One region of the Streptomyces sp. NPDC017979 genome, then DNA from elsewhere that is predicted to be linked to it. Evidence: riboswitches for the same ligand, from Rfam matches in the RefSeq annotation. Region 1 holds a riboswitch; each other region holds the start of a gene.
The links. A riboswitch is a leader RNA that binds a small molecule or an ion and turns the genes downstream of it on or off. The one in region 1 is predicted to bind cobalamin.

Region 1 (3,265 bases):
TCCGGAAAGAGCTCCCTCGTCCACGGGTACCTCTCCGGCCGCGAGGGGGTGGTGGTGGCCGACCAGTCCCCCATCCGCGGTTCGCGCCGCTCCAACCCGGCGACGTACACCGGCCTGCTCAACTCGGTGCGCACCGCCTTCGCCAAGGCCAACGGAGTCAAGGCGGCCCTGTTCAGCGCCAACTCCGAGGGCGCCTGTCCCGCCTGCAACGGCGCCGGGCTCATCTACACCGACCTGGCGATGATGGCCGGCGTGAGCACGGTCTGCGAGAAGTGCGAGGGCAAGCGCTACACCCCGGAGGTCCTCACCTACCGGCTGCGCGGCAAGAACGTCAGCGAGGTCCTGGACATGCCGGTGAAGGAGGCGTACGAGTTCTTCCCCTCGGGCCAGGCGCACGCCGTCCTCGGCCGGCTCGCCGACGTGGGCCTCGGCTACCTGCGGCTCGGCCAGCCCCTGAACACCCTCTCCGGCGGTGAGCGCCAGCGGCTGAAGCTCGCCATCCACATGGCGGAGAAGGCGTCGACGTACGTCCTCGACGAGCCGACCACCGGACTGCACCTGGCCGACGTCGACAAGTTGCTGGCGCTGCTCGACCGACTGGTGGACGGCGGCAACTCGGTCATCGTGATCGAACACCACCTCGCGGTGATGGCCCACGCCGACTGGATCGTCGACATCGGACCGGGCGGCGGCCACGACGGCGGCGAGGTCGTCTTCACCGGCACCCCGCGTCAACTCGTCAGCGACGGCGACACCCTGACCGCGCGTCATCTTCGGGCGTACGTCAACGGCGGCTAGGGCGCTGCTGATGGATCAGGCTGGATCAGGTGGGGGTCCCCCCACGCCCTTCGGGCGTAGGGGGAGGGGTCTGGTGCCGTGGATCTCCCCCTGTGCCCTGCGGGCACGGGGGGGGACCCCAGCGGAGGAGGGAGTCAATGCGGTGGGGGTACCTCCCGTGCCCTCAGGGCACAGGGTGGGGGCACCTCCCGTGCCCGAACGGCTACGGGGGAGAGGCATGGTGCCAGGCCACACGAGCCCAGCAAGATCCATCAGCAGCGCCCTCACCCCGACTTGACGGTGGTCGTCCGGGGGCGGGAGCGCGGCGCCGCCCCGCCCCCGGGCGCAGGGGCGACCGGGCCGGCGTGTTCCACCTCACCATCCGCATGCCGGACGCGCCCTGCCGCCATCCGCCGACGGCCCGCTAGGGTGACCGGTGCAGCTGGTTCGCCCCCGTCCGCCAGGCGGGAAGCGTCGCAAGAGGGAACCCGGTGGGAATCCGGGACTGCCCCGCAGCGGTGAGCGGGAACGACCGCCGTCATACGCACTGGGTCCGCGAGGACCTGGGAAGCGACGGCCAGTAGGTGTCCGCCGGGAGACCGGCAGGCGTGCCCGCGAGTCCGAAGACCTGCCCGTTGCCCGCACGCGGACGATCCGCGCGCGGAACTCCCGGTGACCTCGTGGGCGGGTCGGCGTGCACTGCGAACGGACGACCGCGCAACCGGCGCGCACCCCCTTCGCACCGTCACCCCTTCGCGCCCCGTCCCGTCACCGGGACCTCAGGGATCCATCTCGCGAAGGAGATCTCCGTGACCACGAAGTCCGCAGCCGCGGCAGCACGGGCCACCGTGTACGGCTACCCCCGTCAGGGCCGGGGCCGGGAGTTGAAGAAGGCCGTCGAGGGCTACTGGAAGGGGCGCGTCAGCGCCGCAGCCCTGCACGCCACCGCCGCGGAGTTGCGCCGCTCCAACTGGCAGGAGTTGGCGGCGGCCGGCGTCGACGAGGTCCCGACCGGTGACTTCTCGTACTACGACCACGTGCTGGACGCCTCCGTCATGGTGGGCGCCGTCCCCGAGCGCCACCGGGCGGCCGTCGCCGCGGACGCCCTCGACGGGTACTTCGCGATGGCCCGCGGCACGCAGGACGTGGCGCCGCTGGAAATGACCAAGTGGTTCGACACCAACTACCACTACCTGGTGCCGGAGTTGGGCCCGGACTCGGTGTTCACCGCCGACTCGACCAAGCAGGTCGCCGAGGTGACCGAGGCCCTGGCGCTCGGGCTGACCCCGCGCCCCGTCCTCGTCGGACCCGTCACCTATCTGCTGCTGGCCAAGCCCGCCCCCGGGGTGGCCGCGGACTTCGACCCGCTCACCCTCCTGGACCGGCTCCTGCCGGTGTACGCCGAGGTCCTCGCCGATCTCCGCGCGGCCGGCGCCGCCTGGGTGCAACTCGACGAACCCGCGCTCGTCCAGGACCGCACCTCGGCCGAGCTGAACGCGGCCGACCGCGCCTACCGGGTCCTCGGCACCCTGGCGGACCGTCCGAAGCTGCTGGTCGCCTCCTACTTCGGCCGGCTCGGCGCCGCGTTGCCCACCCTCGCCGCAGCCCCGGTCGACGGGCTCGCCCTGGACTTCACCGAGTCCGCCGCCGCCAACCTCGACGCGCTGGCCGCCGTCGGGGGCCTGACCGGCAAGCGCCTGGTCGCCGGCGTCGTCAACGGACGCAACATCTGGGCGAACGACCTGGAGAAGTCCCTCGCCACCCTGGGCACCCTCCTCGGCCTCGCCGACCACGTCGACGTCGCCGCCTCCTGCTCCCTGCTGCACGTCCCCCTGGACGCGGCCCTGGAGCGGGACGTCGACCCGCAGATCCTGCGCTGGCTCTCCTTCGCCCGGCAGAAGGTCGCCGAGGTCGTCGCCCTCGCCAAGGGGCTGGCCCTCGGCACCGACGCCATCACCGCGGAACTCACCGCCAACCGGGCGGCGCTCGCCTCCCGCGCCACCTCGCCCATCACCCGGGACCCGGCCGTGCGCGCCCGTGCCGAAGCCGTCACCGACGCCGACGCCCGGCGCTCCCGGCCCTACCGCGAGCGGACGGTGGCGCAGCGCGAACGCCTCGGGCTGCCGCTGCTGCCTACCACCACCATCGGCTCGTTCCCGCAGACCGACGAACTGCGGGTGGCCCGGGCGGACCTGCGGGCCGGCCGGATCGACACCGCCGGTTACGAGGAACGGATCCGGGCCGAGATCGCCGAGGTGCTCTCCTTCCAGGAGAAGACCGGCCTGGACGTCCTGGTGCACGGCGAGCCCGAGCGCAACGACATGGTCCAGTACTTCGCCGAGCAGCTCACCGGCTACCTGGCCACCCAGCACGGCTGGGTGCAGTCGTACGGCACCCGCTACGTCCGACCGCCGATCCTCGCCGGCGACATCTCCCGCCCCGAGCCGATGACGGTGCGCTGGACGACGTACGCCCAGTCGCTGACCGA
Region 2 (3,265 bases), on a different contig from region 1:
CGCACCGCGCCGCGCAGCGAGACCCGCAGCCCGTCCTCCTCGTCGATGCCGAGCCCGTGGGCGTACGGCAGGACGCCGTACGAGCGGCGCCCGGTGATCCCTTCGAGCATGTCGAGGCCGGGCCGCAGCAGGCTCACGTCACCGCGGAACTTGTTGACCAGGTACCCGGCGACCAGACGCTGGTCCGCCGGGGCGAGCAGCGCCGTGGTGCCGAAGAAGGACGCGAAGACGCCGCCGCGGTCGATGTCCCCGACGACGAGCACGGGAAGGTCCGCGGCGCGCGCGACGCCCATGTTCACGATGTCCGTGCGCCGCAGATTGATCTCGGCCGGGCTGCCGGCGCCCTCGCAGATCACGGCGTCATACGTGCTCCGCAACTCCTCCAGGCACTCCACGACCGTGGACAGCAGCGCCTCCCGCCCGCCGCCCCCGGCCGGGGTGCCGGAGCCGAAGAAGCCCCGGGCGCTCATCTCGCCGACCGGGCGGCCCAGCAGGACCACCTGGCTGGTGCGGTCGCTGCCCGGCTTGAGCAGCACCGGGTTCATCAGCGCGGTCGGCTCCACCCGGGCGGCCTGCGCCTGCATGGCCTGCGCCCGGCCGATCTCGGCGCCGTCGCGCGTCACGTACGAGTTGAGGGACATGTTCTGGCCCTTGAAGGGGGCCACCTTCACGCCCCGGCGCGCCAGCCAGCGGCAGATCCCCGCGGTGACCACGCTCTTGCCCGCGTCGGACGTCGTACCGGCGACGAGCAGTCCGCCGCCGCGTCGCTGACCGGTCATCTTCCGCGCCCCCTTCGAAACTGTGCCTGCCTTCCCGACGCCTTGTGCACCAGCAGCCGGGCGGCCACGCTCGTGCCCAGCGCCAGCAGCCCGACGCGCCGCGACAGCCGCACCGCGCGCGCCACGTCGGCGACCTCCACCGGGCGGGCGGCGCCGTTGAGCACCGCCCGGTGCTCCGTCCGGCCGCCGTACGACAGCGTGCCGCCGAGCCGCACGCCGAGCGCGCCCGCGAACGACGCCTCCACGGGGCCCGCGTTCGGGCTCGGATGACGGTGCGCATCGGCCCGCCAGGCCCGTACCGCCGCGCGCGGGTCGTCCCCGGCGACCACCGCGAGGGCGGCCGTCAGCCGCGCCCCCGGCCAGCCGACGACGTCGTCCAGCCGCGCCGAGGCCCAGCCGAACCGCCGGTGCCGCGGCGAGCGGTGCCCCACCATCGCGTCCAGGGTGTTCACCGCGCGGAAGCCCACCAGCCCGGGCACCCCGGCGACCGCGCCCCACACCAGGGCGCCCACCACGGCGTCCGAGGTGTTCTCGGCGACCGACTCCACCACCGCGCGGGCGATCTGCTGCTCGGACAGGGCGTGCGGGTCCCGGCCGCACAGGTGCGGCAGTCGCGCCCGGGCGGCGGCGAGGTCGCCGGCCGCCAGCGCGTCCCCGACGGTGCGCGCCTCGCGCCCCAGCGACGTGCCCCCGACGACGGCCCAGGTCGCGGCGGCGGTCAGGGCGAGGGAAGCGGCGGGGTGCCGGCGCGCGCCGCGTGCGGCGAGCGCCCCCGCGGCGACGGCGCCACCGGCGCACACCGCGGTGTGCAGGGCGCCCCACCCGCGATGGTCGCGCCACAGCGTGCGCTCCACGGCGCCCGCGGCCCGACCGAAGGCGGCGACGGGATGCCCGCGGCGGGGGTCGCCGAAGAGCAGGTCACCGAGGACGCCGGCGGCTGCGCCGTACGCGAAGACCCGGTCGGCCCGCACGGCTCAGCCGGCCGTCGGGCCGCAGGGGAGCGCCGGGTGCGGCGCGGGGCGGGCGCGCCCCGGGTCTCGTCCCGGTGCGTGCAGAGCAGGTACGGAGCCGCAGCCGCGCATGTCGCAGGTCCTCACTCAGGGTGTCCGCGCCCTGGTTCGACGTGATCGGCGGCGAGAGTTCCTGGCTCCCGGGGAGGGATTCCCCGGTGACAGTGGCGGGACCGCGCCGGATTCGCACCGGACTTCCTCTGCTGCCGCCGTAATGGCCCCGGCAGTCCACCACGGGGTGAGAAGGGCCGTCAACTCTCCCTTGACCTGGAACACGCCCTTGACCTGCGACGAAGACCGGTGAAGGGCAGGAGCGGACGGCCGCGCACGACGACGGGCCGGGTCGTACGTCCAGCGAAGGACGTACGACCCGGCCCGTAGTGACGCGGTGACGCGGCCGGACCGGCCGGTCAGTCGACGATCAGGTAGATGCCGTAGGTCACGGCCACCGCGCAGAGCGCGAAGCAGGCGTACGCGCCGGTGCGCGCCAGCACTCCGGAGCCACCGCCCGAGGCGCCCGCGGTCTGCTCCTGCTTGCTGAGCATCACCACGCCCAGCGAGAAGAGGCCGACGAGGGCGACGGTGGCGACGAGGCTCACGCCGAAGACGGAACCGAGGGCTTCCCAGTCGATTTTCATGTTGCTCTGTCCTTACACCGCAGCCGGGCTGGCCGGGCCGTTCTCCGACGTCGAGGACGCGGAGGAGGCGGCGGAGGCCGGGATGGTCTTCGTGAGGTCGGCGCCGTCCGCGACGCCGGTGCCGCCGGCCGGCGGCGGGGTGACGGCCGCGATGGCGGTGGTGACGACGCCCGCGGGCTCGGCGGCGCCCTCGGCCTGCTCGTCGACGTCGTTGACGTTGGTGTGGTCGACGACCTGGCGGCGGGAGATCACCCAGATCGCGGCGCTGGAGGCGACCAGGAAGACCGCGACCACGGCCACGCCCCAGTCACCCTGCTTGGTCACGAACTCGGAGCCGGCGGCGACGAGCGCGGCGGCCGGCAGGGTCAGACCCCAGGCCACGAACATCCGGGTGGCGGTCGACCAGCGGACCACGCCGCCCTTGCGGCCGAGGCCCGCACCCATCACGGCGCCGGAGCAGGAGTGGGTGGTGGAGAGGGAGAAACCGAGGTTCGAGGAGGCCAGGATGACCGTCGCCGCGCTGGTCTGGGCGGCGAAGCCCTGCTGCGGCTGGAGGTCGGTCAGGCCCTTGCCCATGGTGCGGATGATGCGCCAGCCACCGAGGTACGTGCCCAGGGCGATCGCGACGCCCGCGGAGACGATGACCCACAGCGGGGGGTTCGAGCCGGGGTCGAGCACGTCGCTGGCGACCAGGGCCAGGGTGATGATGCCCATCGTCTTCTGGGCGTCGTTGGTGCCGTGGGCCAGGGAGACCAGGCCGGCGGAGGCGATCTGACCCGCCTTGTAGCCCTTCTCGGTGCCCTTGGCGTCCGTGTTGCGGCCGATCCTGTACGTCAGT
Region 3 (3,265 bases), on a different contig from region 1:
ACGGTCGCGCCCTCCTCCCCCACCAGCAGCAGGTCCAGCGGGCGGGCGAGCGCCAGCAGCAGCGGCAGGGCCAGCGCCATGACGACGGCGGGCGGCCACAGGGTGTCCCAGCGGGCGCTGCCGAGGCCGCCGAGCGACCAGAACATGGCCTCGCGGAAGTGCTCGGGCCGGGAGGAGGCGACGAGCACGAGGGTGGTGAGCGCGGTGAAGATGTAGCTGATGGTGACGCCGGCGAGGACGAGCCGGGTGCCGGTCATCGAGCCGCCGCGGCGCGCCAGCGCGTACACCAGCACCATGGCGGCCAGCGCCCCGGCGAAGGCGCCGGCGGGCAGGGCGACGGTGGTCGTGACGCCGATGCCGAGGGTCAGCACGACGACCGCGCCGGTGGACGCGCCGGAGGAGATCCCGAGCAGGAAGGGGTCGGCGAGCCGGTTGCGCACCAGGGCTTGGAGGACCACGCCGACGAGGCCGAGCCCGGCGCCGACGAGGGCGCCGAGCACGACGCGCGGCAGTCGCACGTCGATGACGACCGTGCGCAGGGGGCTGGGCTCCGCGCCCGGGAGCAGCGCGGCGACGACCTCCCCGGGCGGGATGCGTACGGAGCCGAGTGCGAGGGCCGCGACGACTGCGGCGGCCAGCGCCAGCAGCAGGCCGGTCAGCACGGCGCCGAAGCGGAGCCGGGAGGTGGTGCCGGCCGGCTTCCCCTCGCCGGCGGCGGTCCCGGAAGCGGTGGCGGGCGGGGAGGCGGTGGCGGGCGGGCCCGCCGAGGGGCCCGCGGTCACGTCCTTCACGACCTTCGGCCCCGTCACCGGGCGAGCTGCGGGGCCAGCTTGGCGATGGCGTCCGGTGCGCGCACGCCGACGACCGCGTCGGACAGCGGCAGGACGGCGAACCTCTTGTTCTTGACGGCCGGTACGTCCTTCAGCGCCGGGTCCTTCAGCAGGCGCTGCTTCTTCTGCTCCAGCGTCGTCGCTCCGTAGTCGTAGATCACGATGACCTCCGGCTTGCGGGCCACGACCTGCTCCCAACTGGCGTCGCCGAAGCTCTTGTCGATGTCGGAGAAGACGTTGTGCCCGCCGGCGCGGCTGATGAGTTCGTTGCCGATGCCCTTGCCGCCGACGGTGAACGCGGTCTTGTCGCCGCTGTCGTAGACGAAGACGGGGACGGGGGCGGCCTTGGTCTTCGCCCGCTCGGCCTCGGTCTTGGCGACCGTGGCGCGGGCCTCGGCTATCCACTTCTGCGCGCGGTCGCCGACGCCGAAGGTGCGGGCGACCTCGTCGACCTCGCGGTACACGTCGTCCATGGTGGTGCGCTGCTTGGTGCAGTACTCCAGGTTCAGCCGGGTCTCGATGCCCGCCTTCTTCAGGTCCTCGCGGGTGCGGCCGTCCTTGGCGTCGAAGGCGCTGCCGTAACCGCCGTACACGAAGTCCGGGTTGACGGAGAGCAGCTTCTCCTTGGAGGGGTACGTCTTGGCGACGACGGGGACCGACTCGTACGCCTCGCGGTACTCCGGCAGCACCTGGTCGTCGAGGTAGGCGGTGCCGACGAGGGACTTCTCCAGGCCCAGCTCCAGCATGATCTCGGTGACGTGCTGGTTCATGGTGACGGCCCGCTTGGGGGGCGCGTCGTAGGTGGTCTTCACGCCGCAGTTGTCGACGGTGTACGGGAAGCCGGCGGCGGGCGCGCCCGCGGCCTTGGTGTCGGGGCTCGGGTCGGACGAGCAGGCCGTGGCCGTGAGGGCGAGCGGAAGCAGGGCGGTGGCGGCGACGAGCGCGCGACGGCTGGTCGACCGGGGCTGCCGGGACATGCGTGGGTCCTCCTCCGGGGATTTCCACGTCCCCTGGGTGTGGGAGAAGGGCGGCGAGTCAGTTCCTGGCTGATGGAACGTGTCACTGCACGCAACGGTGCGGTGGAACGTTTCACTCACAGTGGCGGGACCGCACCGGATTCGCACCGGCTTCCTGGGGCCCACCGCCCGTGTTCTGTTGTGGAGTCCTGCCGAGTGCCGAACTCGGTCAGGGTTCTGTCGAGTTCTAGAGATACGTCGAGAGGTGCCTCGACGTCTAGGAGCACCGGATCAGTATGAGGGCACGACCCGGACCTCCTCCTCGGTGACCTCCCCGTCCACGATCCGGAACGAGCGGAACTGGAACGGGCCCGCCTCGTCGGTGTCCGCGGTGGAGACGAGGACGTAGTGCGCGCCCGGCTCGCTGGCGTAGCTGATGTCGGTGCGGGAGGGGTACGCCTCGGTCGCGGTGTGCGAGTGGTAGACGATCACGGGCTCCTCGTCCCGGTCGTCCATCTCGCGGTAGAGCTTCAGCAGGTCCGCCGAGTCGAACTCGTAGAAGGTGGGCGAGCGGGCCGCGTTCAGCATGGGGATGAAGCGCTCGGGCCGCCCGCTGCCCTCGGGGCCCGCGACCACGCCGCACGCCTCGTCGGGGTGGTCGGCACGGGCGTGCGCGACGATCCGGTCGTACAGGTCCTGGGTGAGGGTCAGCATGTCGATCAGGATATGCGTCCGTCCGCATGGCGGAAGGGCCGGTCCGCACCCCGTCGGGTACGGACCGGCCCCGGTCCACATCGTGGACGGTCAGCCGTCCTGCTTGGCCCGCTCGCGCTTGACGAAGGCCGCGCCCTGCGGGTTCTTCGCCCGCAGCACCAGGTACGAAACCCCCAGCACCAGCGCCCACACCGGCGCCGCGTACAGGGAGATCCGGGCGTCCTTGTCGATGCCCATCAGCACGATCACCATGCCGATGAAGGCGAGCGCGAACCAGCTCGTCCAGGGCGCACCGGGGGCCTTGAAGGGCGAGGCCGGGACCTCGCCCTTGGCCACCTTGGACCGGTAGATGATGTGGCTGACCAGGATCATCACCCAGGCCCACATGCCGGAGATGGTGGCGAAGGAGACGATCTTGTGGAAGGCGTCGCCGGGCCACTGGTAGTTGATCCAGACGCCGATCAGCATCAGACCGGCGGAGAAGGTCGTCCCGATCAGCGGGGTGCCGCGGCTGGTGAGCTTGGTGAAGACCTTCGGGCCCTGGCTGTTGAGCGCGAGGTCGCGCAGCATCCGGCCGGTGGAGTACATCCCGGAGTTGCAGGACGACAGCGCCGCGGTGAGCACCACGAAGTTGACGATGCCTGCGCCGATCTGGAGGCCCATCTGGTCGAAGGCGGCGACGAACGGCGAGACGCCGGGCTCGAAGGTGGTCCAGGAGACCACCGACAGGATCATGATCAGCGCGCCGACGTAGAAGACGGCGAT

Region 2: linked by a shared signal. The riboswitch ahead of ACH4E8_RS24975 (cobalamin biosynthesis protein) and the one ahead of metE (5-methyltetrahydropteroyltriglutamate--homocysteine S-methyltransferase) in region 1 are both predicted to bind cobalamin.
Region 3: linked by a shared signal. The riboswitch ahead of ACH4E8_RS28980 (ABC transporter substrate-binding protein) and the one ahead of metE (5-methyltetrahydropteroyltriglutamate--homocysteine S-methyltransferase) in region 1 are both predicted to bind cobalamin.

The regions. Positions count from the first base shown of each region.
Region 1 is NZ_JBIRGU010000013.1:169,458-172,722, forward strand. Features, by position in the region: gene ACH4E8_RS28330 (ATP-binding cassette domain-containing protein) at 1-798, shown strand, start outside; cobalamin riboswitch at 1,256-1,407, shown strand; gene metE (5-methyltetrahydropteroyltriglutamate--homocysteine S-methyltransferase) at 1,587-3,265, shown strand, end outside.
Region 2 is NZ_JBIRGU010000010.1:254,649-257,913, forward strand. Features, by position in the region: gene ACH4E8_RS24970 (cobyric acid synthase) at 1-779, opposite strand, end outside; gene ACH4E8_RS24975 (cobalamin biosynthesis protein) at 776-1,750, opposite strand; cobalamin riboswitch at 1,897-2,029, opposite strand; gene ACH4E8_RS24980 (hypothetical protein) at 2,200-2,427, opposite strand; gene ACH4E8_RS24985 (anion permease) at 2,440-3,265, opposite strand, start outside.
Region 3 is NZ_JBIRGU010000014.1:110,365-113,629, reverse strand. Features, by position in the region: gene ACH4E8_RS28985 (FecCD family ABC transporter permease) at 1-662, opposite strand, end outside; gene ACH4E8_RS28980 (ABC transporter substrate-binding protein) at 806-1,807, opposite strand; cobalamin riboswitch at 1,842-1,991, opposite strand; gene ACH4E8_RS28975 (Mov34/MPN/PAD-1 family protein) at 2,078-2,500, opposite strand; gene ACH4E8_RS28970 (amino acid permease) at 2,591-3,265, opposite strand, start outside.